2 regions of the Bradyrhizobium sp. P3_C3 genome follow, and region 1 is predicted to be linked to the other one. Evidence: predicted binding sites of a transcription regulator. Region 1 holds the regulator's gene; the other holds the start of a gene.
What was found. The regulator PhoB, encoded in region 1, activates phosphate uptake and scavenging genes when phosphate is short. The targets are predictions, from matches to a motif close to TGTCATNNANCTGTCAT.
Positions count from the first base shown of each region.

Region 2: the regulator PhoB is predicted to act here: its motif matches at 5,289-5,305, upstream of AC1DW2_RS31005 (RNA degradosome polyphosphate kinase).

Region 1 covers NZ_JBFUGY010000034.1:41,247-50,521, forward strand. The annotation lists gene AC1DW2_RS31385 (ATP-binding protein) at 1-457, shown strand, start outside; gene pstS (phosphate ABC transporter substrate-binding protein PstS) at 602-1,615, shown strand; gene pstC (phosphate ABC transporter permease subunit PstC) at 1,747-2,736, shown strand; gene pstA (phosphate ABC transporter permease PstA) at 2,738-3,583, shown strand; gene pstB (phosphate ABC transporter ATP-binding protein PstB) at 3,580-4,401, shown strand; gene phoU (phosphate signaling complex protein PhoU) at 4,413-5,129, shown strand; gene phoB (phosphate regulon transcriptional regulator PhoB) at 5,145-5,852, shown strand; gene AC1DW2_RS31420 (GcrA family cell cycle regulator) at 6,089-6,601, opposite strand; gene AC1DW2_RS31425 (aspartate aminotransferase family protein) at 7,058-8,266, shown strand; gene argF (ornithine carbamoyltransferase) at 8,266-9,189, shown strand.
Region 2 covers NZ_JBFUGY010000033.1:61,370-70,644, reverse strand. The annotation lists gene AC1DW2_RS31040 (LysR family transcriptional regulator) at 1-155, shown strand, start outside; gene AC1DW2_RS31035 (autotransporter outer membrane beta-barrel domain-containing protein) at 176-1,330, opposite strand; gene AC1DW2_RS31030 (cold-shock protein) at 1,704-1,910, shown strand; gene purN (phosphoribosylglycinamide formyltransferase) at 2,006-2,659, opposite strand; gene purM (phosphoribosylformylglycinamidine cyclo-ligase) at 2,674-3,747, opposite strand; gene AC1DW2_RS31015 (CDP-alcohol phosphatidyltransferase family protein) at 3,902-4,444, shown strand; gene AC1DW2_RS31010 (P-loop NTPase family protein) at 4,557-5,234, shown strand; gene AC1DW2_RS31005 (RNA degradosome polyphosphate kinase) at 5,379-7,571, shown strand; gene ppx (exopolyphosphatase) at 7,587-9,089, shown strand; gene AC1DW2_RS30995 (PepSY-associated TM helix domain-containing protein) at 9,187-9,275, opposite strand, start outside.

The sequences.
Region 1 (9,275 bases):
GGTCGCCGACGGGCTCGAGCCGCTGGCGCGGGAGCGCCAGGTCGAGGTCGAAACCCATTTGCCTGAGACCCCGGTGATGATCGCGGGCGACCGCGAGGAATTGCTCCGCCTGTTCGAGAACCTGATCGAGAACGCGCTCAAATACGGGGCGTCGGGCGGACGTGTCATCGTGTCGCTGGCCGCGGCGGCAGCCACTGATGGAACTCAGGAAATCCGGGTCATGGTCCGTGATTTCGGCCCCGGCATCGCGCCCGAGCACCTGCCGCGGCTGACCGAGCGGTTCTACCGGGTCGACGTCGGTGACAGCCGCTCGCAGGGCGGGACGGGGCTCGGATTATCGCTGGTGAAACATATTCTTAACCGCCATCGCGGCCGGCTTTTGATCGAGAGCGTGCCCAAGCAGGGCGCCGTTTTCACGGCCTGTTTTCCCCAGGCGAAGACCGCGGCTTCGACCTGATATTCAAGCGATTTCAATCGCTTGGCCGTGTCATCCAGCTGTCACGAAACCTTCGTAAAAGCACAGCCGACCGCTCCTAAAGGGGCGGCACGGGGAGCGCGATCGGGCGCGGATGGCGCTTCGCTCCCCTGTATGGAGACCACCATGAATTTCATCAAAACTATCGTCGCTGCCGGCTTGGTCGCCGCATCGGCGACGGCGGCGTTTGCTGCCGACATCACGGGTGCCGGTGCGACGTTCCCGTTCCCGATCTATTCCAAGTGGGCTGACGCCTACAAGAAGGAGACCGGCAACGGTCTGAACTACCAGTCGATCGGCTCCGGCGGCGGCATCAAGCAGATCCAGGCCAAGACCGTGACCTTCGGCGCCAGCGACGCGCCGCTCAAGGCCGAGCAGCTCGAGAAGGACGGCCTCGTCCAGTGGCCGATGGTGATGGGCGCCATCGTTCCGGTCGTCAACATCGAGGGCGTGAAGCCCGGCGAGCTGGTGTTCGACGGCGAGACCCTGGCCAGCATCTATCTCGGCAAGATCACCAAGTGGGATGACGCCGCGATCAAGAAGCTCAATCCGAACGTGAAGCTGCCGTCGGACGCGATCACCGTGGTCCGCCGCTCGGATGGTTCGGGCACGACCTTCAACTTCACCAACTATCTCGCCAAGGCCAGCGCGGACTGGAAGAGCAAGGTCGGTGAGGGCACCGCGGTCGAGTGGCCGGTCGGCGTCGGCGCCAAGGGCAACGAAGGCGTGTCGGGCAACATCAGCCAGACCAAGAACTCGATCGGCTACGTCGAGTACGCCTATGCCAAGCAGAACAAGCTGACCTACACCGGTCTCGTCAACAAGGCCGGCAAGCCGGTGCAGCCGACGGTCGAAGCCTTCCAGGCGGCCGCTTCCAATGCCGACTGGGCCAAGGCTCCCGGCTACTACGTCATCCTGACCGACCAGCCCGGCGACAAGTCCTGGCCGATCACGGCGGCGACCTTCATCCTCATGCACAAGGATGCCACCGACAAGGCAGCCTCGCAGGAAGCCATCAAGTTCTTCCGCTGGGCCTTCAAGAGCGGCGGCAAGGCGGCTGAAGAGCTCGACTACATCCCGATGCCGGACCCGGTCGTCCAACTGATCGAGAAGACCTGGGCTGCCGAGATCAAGAGCTAAGCGCTCTCGTCCCGGACTGGGCGCCGGGATCTCACAAGACCTCCGCTCCGGATTGGCCTCGCGCCGCATCCGGAGCGCAAGACCGACAACAAGCGTATATCAAACGGGCACAGGGGATCGGCGTGGCAGAGATGGCCGTTCAGAGCGATGTAATCGACGACGCCGGACCGTATGACCGCGCCAAGGCCTTGGGCGCCTTCAAGCTCGGCGACCTCACCTTCTACTGGATCACGCGGCTGTCCGCGATCTCGGTGCTGCTCATCCTCGGTGGCATCATCATCTCGCTGATCGTCGGCGCGTTCCCGGCGATGAAGGAATACGGCTTCGCCTTCCTGTGGACTCAGCGCTGGGCGCCGTCGGCAGATCCGCCCGTGCTCGGCGCGCTCGGCCCGATCTACGGCACGCTCATCACCTCCTTCATCGCGATGGCGATCGCCATTCCGGTCGGTCTCGGCATTGCGATCTTTCTGACTGAGCTCTGCCCGCAATGGGCGCGCCGCCCGATCGGCATGGCGATCGAGCTGCTCGCCGGCATTCCCTCGATCATCTACGGCATGTGGGGCTTCTTCGTGCTCGGCCCGTTCCTGGCCAACACGTTCCAGCCTTTCATGATCAAGATCTTCGACGGCATCCCCGTGCTGGGCGCGATCTTCGCAGGCCCGCCGTCCTATCTCAGCCTGTTCAACGCGGCGCTGATCCTCGCCATCATGGTGCTGCCCTTCATCACCTCGATCTCGGTCGACGTGTTCAAGACGGTGCCGCCGGTGCTCAAGGAAGCCGCCTACGGCGTCGGCTGCACCACCTGGGAAGTCGTGCGCAGCGTGGTGATCCCCTACACCCGCGTCGGCGTCATCGGCGGTGTCATGCTGGCGCTCGGCCGCGCGCTCGGCGAGACCATGGCGGTGACCTTCATCATCGGCAACTCGTTCCGCATCTCGTCGTCGATCTTCGCCCCGGGCACCACGATCTCGGCGGCGATCGCATCGGAGTTCGCCGAGAGCGACGGCCTGCACCAGTCCGGCCTGATCCTGCTCGGCCTGCTGCTGTTCGTGCTGACATTCTTCGTGCTCGCGGCTGCACGGTTGATGCTGATGCGTCTTGAAAAGAAGGCGGGGAAGTAACATGAACCCGATCTACGCACGCCGCCGCCGCATGGACATCGTCATCCGTGTGCTCTGCCTGGCTGCCGCTGCCTTCGGCGTCACATGGCTCGCGCTGATCCTGATAACGCTGCTCTACAACGGCATTGCCGGCCTGAACCTGGAGCTCTTCGTTGCGGACACGCCGCCTCCGGGCTCGACCGAGGGCGGCCTGCGCAACGCCATCGTGGGTTCGATCATCATGACCGTGCTCGGCGTCGGCATCGGCGCGCCGCTCGGTCTGTTCGCCGGCACCTATCTCGCCGAGTACGGCCGCAACGACCGCCTGACCTCGGTGATCCGCTTCATCAACGACATCCTCCTGTCGGCGCCCTCGATCATCATCGGCCTGTTCATCTATGGTGCGGTGGTGGTGCCGATGCGCGGCTTCTCGGCGATTGCCGGCTGCCTCGCGCTTGCGGTGATCGTCATCCCGGTGGTGCTGCGCACGACCGAGGACATGCTGCTGCTGGTGCCGAACGCACTGCGTGAGGCGGCCTCGGCGCTCGGCCTGCCGCGCTCGCTGGTGATCAAGCGCATCGCCTATCGCGCGGCGCGCTCGGGCCTCATCACCGGCGTGATGCTGGCCACCGCCCGCGTCGCCGGCGAGACCGCGCCGCTGCTCTTCACCGCGCTGTCGAACCAGTTCTTCAGCCTGGGTCTGAACAAGACGATGGCGAACCTGCCGGTCACCATCAACAATTTCGTGCAGAGCCCCTACGCCTACTGGAAGCAGCTCGCCTGGAGCGGCGCGCTGCTCATCACCCTGACCGTTCTTGCCCTGAATATTGGCGCGCGCATTCTGAGCGCCGAGAGGACCGCAAAATGAGTGATCTTTCCGTATCGATGAGCGCGGCCGGTGGTTTGCCCCAGGCGCCGGTGCTGCCCGAAGCTCCGGCCAAGGTGACGGTGCGCAACCTCAATTTCTATTACGGCGAGCACCACGCGCTGAAGAACATCAATCTGGCGCTCGGCACCAACCGCGTCACGGCGTTCATCGGCCCGTCTGGCTGCGGCAAGTCCACCCTGCTGCGCATCTTCAATCGGATGTACGACCTCTATCCGGGCCAGCGCGTCACCGGTCAGCTCATGCTCGACCAGACCAACGTCCTCGACCCCAAGCTGGACCTCAATTTGTTGCGCGCCCGCGTCGGCATGGTGTTCCAGAAGCCGACGCCGTTCCCGATGACGATCTACGAGAACATCGCCTTCGGCATCCGCCTTTACGAGAAGATCTCGAAGTCCGAGATGGACGACCGCGTCGAGAAGGCGCTGCGCGGCGGCGCGCTGTGGAACGAGGTCAAGGACAAGCTCAACGCCTCCGGCCTGTCGCTCTCCGGCGGCCAGCAGCAGCGCCTCTGCATCGCCCGCACGGTCGCGGTGCGGCCCGAGGTGATCTTGTTCGACGAACCCTGTTCGGCGCTCGACCCGATCTCGACCGCCAAGGTCGAGGAGCTGATCCAGGAGCTATCCGAGAACTACACGATCGCGATCGTCACCCACAACATGCAGCAGGCGGCGCGCGTCTCCGACAAGACCGCCTTCATGTATCTCGGCGAGCTGATCGAGTTCGACGACACCAGCAAGATCTTCACGTCGCCGACCGACCGGCGCACGCAGGATTACATCACCGGCCGGTTCGGCTGAGGAGACGGAACATGGGTTCTGAACATACCGCAAAGGCCTTCGACACCGACCTCCAGGAGCTCACGCGCCTGGTCGCTGAGATGGGCGGCATCGCCGAGCGCATGATCGTCGATTCCGTCGACGCGCTGATCCGCCGCGACGTCGCGCTCGGCCAGCGCGTCGTCACCATCGACGCCGAGCTCGACGCGCTTCAGAAGAAGATCGAGGAGCGCGCCGTTCTCACCATCGCGCGCCGCCAGCCGATGGCGGTGGATCTGCGCGAGATCGTCGGCGCCATGCGCGTCGCGACCGATCTCGAGCGGATCGGCGACCTCGCCAAGAACATGGGCAAGCGCGTCGCGGCGCTGGAGACGGATTTCCATCCGCTCAAGCTGTTCCGCGGTCTGGAGCACATGACCGACCTCGTGCAGCAACAGGTCAAGTCGGTGCTGGATGCCTATGCCGCGCACGATCTGCCGGCGGCGATGGCGGTGTGGAAGGGCGACGAGGAAGTCGACGCCATCTGCACCTCGCTGTTCCGCGAGCTCCTCACCTACATGATGGAGGATCCGCGCAACATCTCGTTCTGCATCCATCTGATGTTCTGCGCCAAGAACATCGAGCGCATCGGTGACCACGCCACCAACATCGCCGAGACCGTGTTCTACATGATCGAGGGCCAGGCGATCACCGACAAGCGGCCGAAGGGCGACATGACGACCTTCGCCACGACGGTCCCGAACACTTAAGGAGCGACGAACACCATGGGCGCACGCATTATGGTGGTTGAGGACGAGGAAGCTCTCACCGAGCTTCTCCGCTACAACCTCGAAGGCGACGGCTATGACGTCGAGACGGTGATGCGCGGCGACGATGCCGACACCCGCCTCAAGGAGCACATCCCCGATTTGATCGTGCTCGACTGGATGCTGCCGGGCCTCTCCGGCATCGAGCTGTGCCGGCGGCTGCGCACCCGGCCCGAGACCAAGCAGCTCCCGATCATCATGCTCACCGCGCGCGGCGAGGAGAGCGAGCGGGTGCGGGGCCTTGCGACCGGCGCCGACGACTACATCGTCAAGCCGTTCTCGGTGCCGGAGCTGCTGGCACGCGTGAAGGGCCTGCTCAGGCGCGCCAGCCCCGAGCGGCTCGCCACCGTGCTCGCCTATGGCGACATCGAGCTCGACCGCGACAAGCGTCGCGTGGCGCGTTCGGGTCGGCCGATCGATCTCGGCCCGACCGAATATCGCCTGCTGGAGTTCTTCCTGGAGCATCCCGGCCGCGTGTTCTCGCGCGAGCAGCTGCTCGACAGCGTCTGGGGCCGTGACATCTACATCGACGAGCGCACCGTCGACGTCCATATCGGCCGCCTGCGCAAGCTGCTCAATCTCGGCCGCGAGCAGGACCCGATCCGCACCGTCCGCGGCGCGGGCTACGCACTGGATGATCGCTTTGCGAAGGCGGAGCAGGCGTAAGCTCGGTGAGCTGCGGCCACACTCTCGGTGTCGTCCCGGACAAGCGTAAGCGCGGGTCCGGGACACCCACCGCGAGTGATTATTGTGCCAAAAGGTAACTCCGAGTCCCCGTAGCCACATCTTGCGGTGGTTAAGGGTCCCGGATCTGCGCGCGCTTGAGGCGCGCTTGTCCGGAACGACATCGGATTTGTTGAGCCGCCATCGTGTGACGGCTCCTTTCTGAGCTCAGAACGACTTCAGCGCGGACCCGGCTTCGCCGGTGCGCGCCGGCGATCGGCCGCGGGCTGATACGCCACGCGCGAGTGCTGGGCGCAGTAGGGCAGGCCGGAGAGCGCCTTGCCGCCGCAGAAGAAGAAATCCGGGCTCGAGGGATCGCCGACCGGCCAGTGGCAGGTGGCCTCGTTCAGCTCCAGCAGCGACAGCCGCTGGCTCATCGGCACGACGTTGTCGTAGGTGACCGGTTCGGCCTCGACCTCGACTTCGAAGGCCTGCGCCAGCGCGGTGTTGCCGCGCGCGATCGGGCGTGTCACCCGCATCATGTGCTGGGCGGGGCGCGCCTTGCGCGGCCGCGGCGCTGCCGACGAAGGGCTCTTGGCGCGGCCCGACAGGCCGAGCCGGTGCACTTTGCCAATCACGGCATTGCGGGTCACATTGCCGAGTTCAGCGGCGATCTGGCTGGCCGAAAGTCCGGCCTCCCAGAGCTTTTTCAGCTGCTCGACGCGATCATCCGACCAGGTCAAAACGGTCATTGCACCCTTTCCTTCGTCGGCGCCTGCCATCCTGGCGGCCGCACGGCGAATGCCTAAGCTTCGAAAAACCCGTGCCGCCAGAATCCCTTAAGGCTCGCCGGGCGCACCAGATGCGCCCGAACGCTTACGCCGGTACATGAGGACTTAGAGGATCAGAACTGCTGCACGAGATGTCGTATCTGACAAGCCAAACGCTACAATATGGCGTGACTCACGCGCAAGAGTCCGCCGACTCGCTTCCACATGTTCCGTGGCGGAAATACGCAAAATCGCCACCGCAAGACTACGGATTCTGCGTTTCGCGAGGCTTTCCGGGCGGCATTGACACCGGTTTCACCAGGCATAAGATAGTCAGGCGTGCCGCCCTTAAAAGGCGGCACGTTTCGTTTTCCGGGCCGGTCAATGGTGCGTTGCGCAATGCACGCTCACACCGTCCGCAACATTCAAGTGATCGTCATGACTAACAGCGCAGCGCCGCATTTGCTCCCCGTTTTCGCCAGGTCCGACCTCGGTTTCGAGCGCGGTGAAGGCTGCTGGCTGATTGCGACCAATGGCGATCGCTATCTCGATTTCACCTCGGGTGTGGCGGTGAATGCGCTCGGCCATGCTCATCCTGCGTTGGTCAAGGCGTTGCAAGAGCAGGCCACCAAACTCTGGCACATGTCGAACCTGTTCCAGAGCCCGGACGGCGAGAAGCTCGCCGCGCGTCTGTGCAACGAAAGCTTCGCGGACTTCGTGTTCTTCTGCAATTCCGGCGCCGAAGCGCTGGAAGGTGTGATCAAGCTGGTCCGCCATCATCACTTCTCCAAGGGTCATCCGGAACGTTACCGCATCATCACCTTCGAAGGCGCCTTCCACGGCCGCACGCTGGCAACGCTCGCCGCGACCGGTTCGGCAAAATATCTCGAAGGGTTCGGACCGCCGATGGACGGCTTCGACCAGGTCCCGCATGGCGATATCGAAGCCGTCAAGAAGGCGATCGGTCCGCAGACCGCCGGCATCCTGATCGAGCCGATCCAGGGCGAGGGCGGCGTGCGTTCGGCAACGCCCGCCTTCCTGAGGGCGTTGCGCCAGCTCTGCGACGAGAAGGGACTGCTGCTCGCGTTCGACGAGGTGCAGACCGGCATGGGCCGCACCGGCGATCTCTTCGCGCATCGCCGCACCGGCGTCACGCCTGACGTGATGTCGCTGGCCAAAGCGCTCGGTGGCGGCTTCCCGATCGGCGCGGTGCTGGCGACCGCGGACGCGGCTGCCGGCATGGGGCCCGGCTCGCACGGCTCGACCTTCGGCGGCAATCCGCTCGCGATCTCGGCTGCCAACGCCGTGCTCGACGTCATGCTCAAGCCCGGCTTCTTCGATCACGTGCAGAAGATGTCGCTGCTGCTCAAGCAGAAGCTCGCCTCCGTGATCGATCGTTATCCTGACATCGTCAGCGAAGTGCGCGGCGAAGGCCTTCTGATCGGCATCAAGGCCGTGGTGCCGTCAGGCGATCTCGGCGCGGCATTGCGCAACGAAAAATTGCTCACGGTCGGCGCCGGCGACAATGTCGTGCGCTTCCTGCCGCCCTTGATCGTCACCGAAGCCGAGATCGAGGACAGCGTCGGGCGGCTCGAGCGCGCCTGCGCCGCGATCTCGTCCAGTCAGACCAAGCGGGCGGCAAGCTGATGAGCAAGTCCCCGAAGCACTTTCTGGATATCAACGAGCTCCCGTTGTCGGAGCTCAAGAGCATGCTCGCGGCCTCCTCCGCCATGAAGGCGAAGCAGAAAGCGCACCAGCCGGTGAAGCCGCTGGAAGGCAAGACGCTGGCGATGATCTTCGAGCGTCCGTCCACCCGCACCCGCGTCTCGTTCGACGTCGCCATGCGCCAGCTCGGTGGCGAGCCGATCATGCTGACCGGCGCCGAGATGCAGCTCGGCCGCGGCGAGACCATCGCCGACACGGCGCGCGTGCTGTCGCGCTATGTCGACGCCATCATGATCCGCATCCTCAATCACGAGGCCCTGCTGGAGCTGGCGGAATATGCGACGGTGCCCGTCATCAACGGCCTGACACGGCGCTCGCACCCTTGCCAGGTGATGGCCGACCTCATGACCTACGAAGAGCATCGCGGCCCGATCGAGGGCAGGACGGTGGCCTGGACCGGCGACGACAACAACGTGCTGGCGTCCTGGGCGCATGCCGCCGAGCGTTTCAAGTTCAAGCTCAATGTCGCGACGCCGCCGGAGCTTGCGCCCAAAAAGGTGATGCGCGACTTCATCAAGGCCACCGGCGCGCCGATCGTGCTCGGCACCGATCCCGAAGCCGCCGTGAAGGGGGCCGACTGCGTCGTCACCGACACCTGGGTGTCGATGGGCGACAAGGAAGGCGAGCACCGTCACAACGTGCTCAAGCCCTATCAGGTCAATTCGAAGCTGATGTCGCTGGCCAAGCCCGATGCGCTGTTCATGCATTGCCTGCCCGCCCATCGCGGCGAGGAGGTCACCGACGAAGTGATCGACGGCCCGCAATCGGTCGTGTTCGACGAGGCCGAAAACCGCCTGCATGCGCAGAAGGGCATTCTGGCCTGGTGCTTTGACGCGGTGAAGTAATCTCACTTGTAGCCCGGATGGAGCGCAGCGAAATCCGGGTTTGTGTCCGCAGTTGAAGTGGTCCCGGATTGCGCTACGCTCCATCC
Region 2 (9,275 bases), on a different contig from region 1:
AGATCGTGGTCGACTGGCTGAAGAAGATCTTCGATGCCAAGACCTATCCCTGCTTCCGCGACGAGTTCATCCATCCGAATGCGCTGGTGCCAATGATGACGGCCGCGCGCGAGGGCTTTGGGCTAACGGGTTATGTCGCGGCAACGCCGACGTAGACGCAGGGCGCGCTTCGCCCTCACCATCTGTACTCGAAGCCGACCGTCCCCTGATGCGACGTCAATTCGTTGCGGAACTTGCCGTCATAGTTGATGTAGAGCCGCGCGACGCTGGTGAGGCTGAGCGAGGCCGAGGCGCCGGCATCCATGCCGTAACGGCTCTCCCCGATGCCGGGAACGACGATGCTCTGGGTTCCCAGGCTGACCTGCACCGCTCCCAGGTTCTGGTAGAAATTGTCGACGAACTTGCCGTAGGCCGACAGGTCCAGGATTTTCTGGTCGTAGATGAAGTACCGCCCGATCTCCGCGCCGATCATCACGCGTGCGCGTGAGAGTGCCGTGGAGCCGACGTTCAATGGATCGAGTCCTCCGGCCTCCTGGAACGCGGCGCTGGTGGCGCGCACATATTCGAGCGCGCCCTTGGGCACGATGCGCATCTGGTCCTTGGTCCAGTAGTAGCTGATCTCGGTCAGACCACCGTCGATCGCGGCACGATAACCCGCGGTCGCAAGACCAAAGCCGGTGTCCCTGCTGGAACGGACCTTGCCGAAACCGTGCACCACCGCGAACGCCCAGGTCCACGGTCCCTTGTCGACCGAGCCGTTGAAACCGATCTGCGTCAGGTCGAGCGTCGCCGACTGCAGCGCCAGCGGCACGTCGATGTCGGTATGGCTCTGGTCAACGGAGAAGCCGAGATTGACGCCCGGCGCGACCCGCGCACCGAAGCCGGCGACGCCGCCAAAGGTCTTGCGCTTGTCGCCGAGGAAGTCGCCTTGCGCGTCGGTCCGGACCGAGATGCCATAGCCTTCGAACCAGGTGCGGTAGAGCGGATCCTCCGTGCTCGCCGAGGCGCCGCCCCCACCGGGATTGTTGCGCGATGCACGGTTGACGCCGCCAGAGGCCTGGTTGCCGAGCCGCTCCAGGAAATTGGAGCCAAGATAGAGCGCACTGTTGCCGGCCGACTGGTCGTAATTGGTCGCGGTCGGCGTGGGGGTCGGTGACGCCGTGGGTGTCGGGGTCGGGGTCGGCGTGGGCGTCGGACTCTGCGCGAAGGCTGATGTCCCCGACATCATCACGACGAGTCCAAGCGCCATGACGAGCGCAGCCGCGATCCGGCGGACACGGCCCAGCCCGACCGTCTGCCGTGTCCCGGAGAGCTGCAAGGCGCAGCGCATGACGACTAATCCCAAAGCAAAGTGGCGGAGCGCAAAAATGCAACACGAACGGCGCGCGCTTGCGGCGATTTGTGCCGAACTGCCACGCAGGGTCAACCGGTTGGGCGCGCTGGAGCGGGGCTATTGCCTCGATTGTGGTTCCCTTGCCACAGGTCGCAAATAGCAGACAGCGACACCCGCCGCGATCTTGAAAGCCGTGCACCGCTTGCTAACGCGCGAATTTCATGTTGCAATATTGGACACAATCGGAATTGGCCGCTCGGCTGTGCGTTTCGCGACATTGAGACTCGAACAGACTACCGGAAGCCCGTTTGTGGCGTGGCACGCGAAACTGCGGCCGCGTCTTTTTTGTATCTAGTGGAGGAGATGAGCGATGCCGCAAAAGGGCACCGTCAAATGGTTCAACCCGACCAAGGGCTATGGGTTCATCAAGCCGAACGGCAGCGATAAGGACGTGTTCGTCCATATCTCGGCCGTCGAGCGTGCCGGACTCTCGACCCTTAATGAGAACCAGGTGGTTGAATACGACCTCGTGGAGAACCGCGGCAAAGCATCCGCGGAGAACCTCAAGGTCTCCTGATTTCTCTCAAAGCTCTCGCGCGAGAGATCATGACGATGCCCCCGGCTCTGCCGGGGGATTTTGTTTGCGAAGACGAAACACGGTGCGACGGCGCTTCAGCGCACCACCGGCGATACCAGGAAATTCTCCGAGGGCCCGCTTCCGTCCGTCCTGCACACATCGCCCTCGATCCGGACCTTGCCGGTCGCTAGCAACCGCAGCGCTTCGGGATAGATGCGATGCTCCACCTCGAGAATGCGCTCCGACAGCGTAGCGCCCGTGTCGTGGTCGCTAACAGGGACTGCACCCTGCATCACGATCGGGCCAGCATCGGTCTCGGGGATCACGAAGTGCACTGTCGCGCCAGACAGTTTGACGCCGGCGCGCAAAGCCTGACCGTGCGGGTCCAAACCAGTGAATGACGGCAGCAGCGACGGATGGATGTTGAGCATCCGCCCATACCAGGCCTTGGTGAACTCGGCCGTGAACAGGCGCATGAAGCCGCCGAGACAGATCAGCTCGATGCCGTGCTGGTCGAGCGCGGCCTGCAGCAGCTTTTCGAAGCCGGCGCGGTCCTTGCCGAACGGCTTGCTTTCGATCACCAGCGTGTTGACGCCGCTCGCCTTTGCGCGTTCGAGCCCGAGAGCGTCGGCCTTGTTGGAGATGACGAGCGAGATTTCCGCTGGAAACTCCGCCGCAGCAGCGGCCCTGATCAGCGCGGACATGTTGGAGCCGCGGCCGGAGATCAGGATGGCGACGCGGCGCTTCATCACAGCGCCAGTCATCACAGCGCCAGGTCGAGGTGGCCGTTGTAGACGACGCGGTGCTCGCCCTCGGCCGGAATCACGGTACCGAGCTGCGCCACCGTTTCACCGGCATCGCTGAAGACCTGCACGACCTGATCGACCTTGTCGGGCTCGACGATTGCGATCATGCCGATGCCGCAGTTGAAGGTGCGCAGCATCTCGAGCTCGGCGATGCCGGCTTGAGCAGCCAGCCATTTGAACACCGGCAGCACCGGCAGGCGCGCCAAATCGATGCCGACGCCAAGATGGCTCGGCAGCACGCGTGGAATGTTGTCGGTGAAACCGCCGCCGGTGATGTGGGCAAGCCCCTTCACCGCGCCGGTCTCGCGGATCGCACGCAGGCAGGATTTGACGTAGAGCCGCGTCGGCGTCAGAAGCGCGCCGCCGAGCGTCATGACCGGCGCGAACGGGGCCGGCGCCTCGAAGCTGAGGCCGGACTGCTCGACGATCTTGCGCACCAGCGAGAAGCCGTTGGAGTGCACGCCAGAAGAGGCAAGGCCGATCACGGCATCGCCCGCGGCGATGTCCTTGCGCGGCAATAAGGTACCGCGCTCGGCGGCGCCGACGGCAAAGCCGCCGAGGTCGTAGTCGCCGTCCTTGTAGAGGCCGGGCATCTCGGCGGTCTCGCCCCCGATCAGGGCGCAGCCGGATTCGCGGCAGCCTTCGGCAACACCGGCGACGATCGAGGCGGTCGTCTCCGGGTCGAGCTTGCCGCAGGCGAAATAGTCGAGGAAGAACAACGGCTCGGCGCCCTGCACCACGAGGTCGTTGACGCTCATGGCGACGAGGTCGATGCCGATCCCGCCATGCAGGCCGGTCTCGATCGCGATCTTGACCTTGGTGCCGACGCCGTCGGTCGCGGCGACCAGGACGGGGTCCTTGAAACCGGCCGCCTTGAGGTCGAACAGGCCGCCGAATCCGCCGATCTCGGCGTCGGCGCCGGGCCGCGCGGTGGCGCGCACCATCGGCTTGATCAGATCGACCAGGCGGTTGCCCGCGTCGATATCGACGCCTGAATCGGCGTAAGTGAGGCCGTTTTTGCGGTCGGTCATGCCCGATTTCCAGTGGGTTTGCGGCTGGTTACGTCGAATTCCGGGGACGCGCAATGGCAAGCGTGGCGCCCCGCCCTATACTATGTAGATATCAACCGGTTCAGCCTTCAATCGGGCCGGATTCGAGGTCAGGCCGGGTGCCAGGAAGCGCCGCGTGAGTATTCCGAATATCATTACCCTGGGCCGCATCATGCTGGTCCCAATCATCGTCTGGGCCATCGTGTCGAGCCAAATGGAGGTTGCGTTCGCCGTCTTCCTCATTGCCGGCGTCAGCGACGCGGTCGACGGCTTCCTCGCCAAGCGCTTCAACATGACGAGCGAGCTCGGCGCCCTGCTCGATCCGCTCGCGGACAAGGCGCTGCTGGTCTCGATCTATCTGGCGCTGGGGATCTGGGGCGACATCCCGCGCTGGATCGTGATCCTGGTGGTGTCGCGCGACATCATGATCGTCGCCGCCGTGATCGTGTCCTGGCTGTTCGACAAGCCGGTCGAGATGAAGCCGTCGAAGGTGTCGAAGCTCAACACCGCCGCCCAGGTGGCCTACGCGGCGCTGGTGCTGGCCTCCCTCGCTTTCGGCTTCAAGCCGGCGCCCTATGATATGATCCTGATGGGCCTCGTCACGATCTTCACGCTCTCGTCCGTGTCGCTCTATCTCGTCGAGTGGCTGCGGCACATGAGTACGATCGAAGCCAAGTAGCACGATCGAGGCCAAATGAACCGGGATGCGGCCCCGCAAAAGGCCAACTCCCGCTCGATGACGTCGAATCTCTTCAAACGAAGCCGGCGCGCCGGCACGGAGCACAGCAAGCGTGGCAGGCCGCGTTCATCCCCGACAATTGGCATTCTCGCTTCCGCACGCGGAGAGCCTCAGCCGGGACAATTTTCTCGAAGGCCCCGCCAACGAAGCCGGTCTTGCCCTCATCGATGCCTGGCCTGAATGGCCGAACCGGATCATGTGGCTGGCCGGCCCGGAAGGAAGCGGCAAGAGCCATCTCGCCGCGATCTGGGCCGAGGCTTCCGGCGCCCGCTCGACCACAGCCAATGGGCTGACCGCCGAAAACGTCCCGGGCGCGCTCGCCACCGGCGCGCTGGTGGTCGAGGATCTCAAGGCAAAAGAGTTCGACGAGCGGGCCCTGTTTCATCTGATGAACCTCGCCCGCGAGGATGGGGCCTACCTGCTCTTCACCGGCCGCGAGGTACCGGCGTCGATCGAGATCGAGCTGCGCGACCTGCGCTCGCGGCTGCGCGCGGTGCCTGTCATCTCGCTGCTGCCGCCCGACGACCAGCTTTTCCGCGGCCTGATCGTCAAGTTCTGCGCCGACCGCCAGCTCACCGTGGATGAGAGCGTGGTCAGCTACCTCGCCACCCGCCTGGAGCGGTCCTCGGCGGCCGCACGGGAGGCCGTTGAGCTGCTCGACAGCGAGGCCCTGCGCCTCGGTCGCCCCGTCACGCGGGCCCTGGCGGCCGAGCTGCTTCGGGACGCCTGACCCCTCCACCCTGGCTCCAAGGCCGCTTGACGCGGCGCAGCGGCGGAACATCAATGTCATCGAAACGTCATCGGACTAACACATGCTCCCGCCGGTTTTGCGCATAAGTCGCAAATTGAGGCGAACTGGATGGATCGACTTCTGATGGACTCTGCGCAAGCTGTTGAAATTAAAGAAAAAGCCCCGGAGACCGAGGGCCTGCCGGCGATTGCCTCAAGTCCCGAGCGCTTCATCAATCGCGAGCTCTCCTGGCTGCATTTCAACCGCCGCGTCCTCGAGGAAGCGGTCAATCCCAGCCACCCCATGCTGGAGCGGGTGCGATTCCTGTCGATTTCAGCGAATAACCTCGACGAATTCTTCATGGTCCGCGTCGCTGGCATCAAGGCCCAGATCCGCGAGGGCATCGCCGAGCGCAGCCCCGACGGCCTGACGCCGTCCGAGCAGCTCGCGCTGATCAACCGCACCGTCTCGCAGCTTGCCTCCGACCAGCAGGCGATCTGGCGCGACCTGCGCGGCACGCTGGCCGACGTAGGCATCGTGCTGGTCGACGGCAAGGACGTCACCAAGGCGGAACGGACCTGGATCGAGGACTACTTCCTCAACAACGTGTTTCCGCTGTTGACCCCGCTCGCGATCGACCCGGCTCACCCCTTCCCGTTCATTCCGAGCCTCGGCTTCACCATCGCGCTCCAGCTGACGCGCGCCGCCGACGGCAAGCAGATGAACGCGCTAATTCGTATGCCCGGCAAGATCGACCGCTTCATCCGGCTGCCGGCCGAGGGCAAGGTCGTGCGGCTGATCTCGCTCGAGCAGGCGACCGGGCTGTTCATCAACCGCCTGTTCCCCGGCTACAATCTCCACGGCCAGGGCGCCTTCCGCATCATCCGCGACTCCGAGCTCGAAATCGAGGAAGAGGCCGAAGACCTCGTTCGCCTGTTCGAGACCGCTCTGAAGCGCCGCCGCCGCGGGTCGGTGATCCGGCTCGAGATCGACGGCAAGATGCCGGAGGAGCTGCGCAGCTTCGTGCAGCATGCGCTGTCGGCCGCCGACGACGAGGTCTTCCTGGTCGACGGCGTGCTCGCCATGAACGAGCTCTCGCAGCTCACCCGCCTCGACCGGCCCGATCTCGAATTCACCCCTTACGTACCGCGCCATCCCGAGCGCGTGCGCGAGCATGGCGGCGACATCTTTGCCGCGATCCGGCAGAAGGACCTCGTCGTCCATCATCCCTACGAATCCTTCGACGTGGTCGTGCAGTTCCTGCAGCAGGCCGCCCGCGATCCCGATGTCGTCGCGATCAAGCAGACGCTGTACCGCACCTCCAACAACTCGCCGATCGTGCGCACGCTGGCGGAAGCCGCCGAAGCCGGCAAGTCCGTCACCGCGCTGATCGAATTGAAGGCGCGCTTCGACGAGGAGGCCAACATCCGCTGGGCGCGCGACCTCGAACGCGCCGGCGTGCAGGTCGTCTACGGCTTCCTCGAACTGAAGACGCACGCGAAGCTCTCGATGGTGGTGCGCCGCGAGGGCGGCGGCCTCACCACTTACGTCCACACCGGCACCGGCAATTATCACCCCGTCACCGCACGTATCTACACCGACCTCTCCTACTTCACCTCGGATCCGACCATCGGCCGCGACGCGGCGCGCGTGTTCAACTTCATCACCGGTTATGCCGCGCCGAGCGATCTGGAAAAGATGGCGGTGTCGCCGCTGACGTTGCGCAAGCGCATCATCGAGCACATCCAGGGCGAGACCGCGCATGCGCGGCATGGCCGACCCGGCGCGGTCTGGATGAAGATGAATGCGCTGGTCGACCCCGACATCATCGACGCGCTCTACGAGGCCTCGCAAGCCGGCGTCCAGGTCGAGCTCGTCGTGCGCGGAATCTGCTGCCTCAGGCCCGGCATTCCAGGCCTGTCGGAGAACATCCGCGTCAAGTCGATCATCGGGCGCTTCCTGGAACACGGCCGAATCTACTGTTTCGGCATGGGCCAGGGCCTGCCGAGCGCGAAAGCGGCTGTGTATATCTCCTCGGCCGACATGATGCCGCGCAACCTCGACCGCCGCGTCGAGGTGCTGTGTCCGCTGCAAAATCCCACGGTGCATCAGCAGGTTCTCGAACAGATCATGGTCGCGAATCTGAAGGACAATGAGCAGAGCTGGCAATTGTTGCCGGACGGGTCCTCGACGCGTATGAAGACCGCGAAGGGCGAGGAGCCTTTCAACGTCCACAACTACTTCATGACAAATCCGAGTCTATCTGGCCGTGGAAAGTCGCTCAAGGAATCCTCGCCGCGCCGTCTCACGCGCCGTAATGAACGTCATCAATCTTGATCCGGGATCGAGGACGTGAAGCGGCCGCGTAAGCGCGGCTCGAGCGTCGCGGTCATCGATATCGGTTCCAACTCGGTCCGTCTCGTCGTCTACGAGGGACTGACGCGGAGCCTCATTCCGATCTTCAACGAGAAGACGCTGTGCGGCCTCGGGCGCGAGGTGCAGAGCACGGGCCTGCTTGCGCCCGATGCCGTCGACAAGGCGCTGACCTCGCTGAAGCGGTTCCGGGCCCTGTGCCGCGTCATGCAGGTCGGTCGCGTGTTTGCGATTGCGACCGCAGCCTGCCGCGATGCCTCCAACGGCCCCGACTTCATCGCGAAAGCCGAGCGCATCTGCGCCGTGAAGATCGAAATCCTGTCGGGCCCGCGCGAGGCACGGCTGTCGGCGCTCGGCGTGATCTCCGGCATCCACCATCCCGACGGCATTGTCGGCGATCTCGGCGGCGGCTCGCTCGAGCTGATCGACGTGCGCAAGAACAGCGTGCGCAGCGGCGTGACGCTGCCGCTCGGCGGCCTCGCGCTCCAGGACCTCGCGCACAAATCGCTCAAGCGCGCCGACCGCATCGTGCGCGAGGAGCTCGACGAGGTGCCGCAGCTCACCGCCGGCCGCGGCCGTACCTTCTATGCCGTCGGCGGCACCTGGCGCGCGCTCGCGCGCATCCACATCATCCAGAGCGGCTATCCGCTCCAGGTGATGCACGGCTACTCCATTTCCGCAGCTGAAGCGCTCGACTTTTCGCGTCGGCTCCGCCGGCTTGCGGCCGCCGACATGCTGGCCGACATCGAGATCGTCGCGGATGCCAGGCGCCCGCTCCTCACCTATGCGGCGCTGGTGCTCGAGCACATCATCCGCGTGGCGAAACCCAAATCCATCGTGTTCTCGACCTTCGGCGTGCGCGAGGGCCTCTTGCACGAGAAGCTGTCGGAATCCGAGCGCAACAAGGACGGGCTGATCTGCGCCGCGGAAGAGCTCAATCAGCTGCTGTCGCGTTCGGCAAAGCACGCCCGCGAGCTGATCGCCTGGACCGACCGCCTCGCGCGCGTGGTGAAGCTGCGCGAGACCGAGGAGGACCGCCGCTTGCGCCACACCGCGTGCCTGCTCTCCGACATCGGCTGGCGCGTGCACCCTGACCATCGCGGCGAGCAGACGCTGAGCCTGGTCGTCAACGGCAATTTCGGCGCAATCACCCACACCGAGCGCGCCTTCGTCGGCCTGTCCGTGTTCTACCGCTATGCGGGCCTGAGCGAGGAGAACCAGCCGCCGGTGACCATGCAGGAACTGCTGACACCGGCCCAGCTCGAACGCGCCCGTCTGCTGGGTGCCGCGTTCCGCGTCGCCCATCTGATCTCGGCGGCACGCCCGGGTGTGCTGCCGGCCACGCATTTCCGCAGCCAGGGCCGCAATCTGATGCTGGTGTTCGAGCACCGGCTCGTCGACCTCGTCGCCGACCGCGTCGGCAGCCGCTTCCGCGCCCTCGCCCGCCTGATCGGCCGCTCCGGCTCGATCGTGCGGCGCTAGAGCATGATCCGGAAAAGTGCGCAGCGGTTTTCCGAAAAGATCATGCTCAAACAACAACCTAAAGCGCGATAACGATTGATTCCAATCTCGTCGCGCTTTAGACCAGCTGGCCGGTCCTGATCCTTCCCGGACGCTTCTTGAGCCACATGATCGCGCCGCTGATGAACAGGGCGAGAGGTGCGAAGC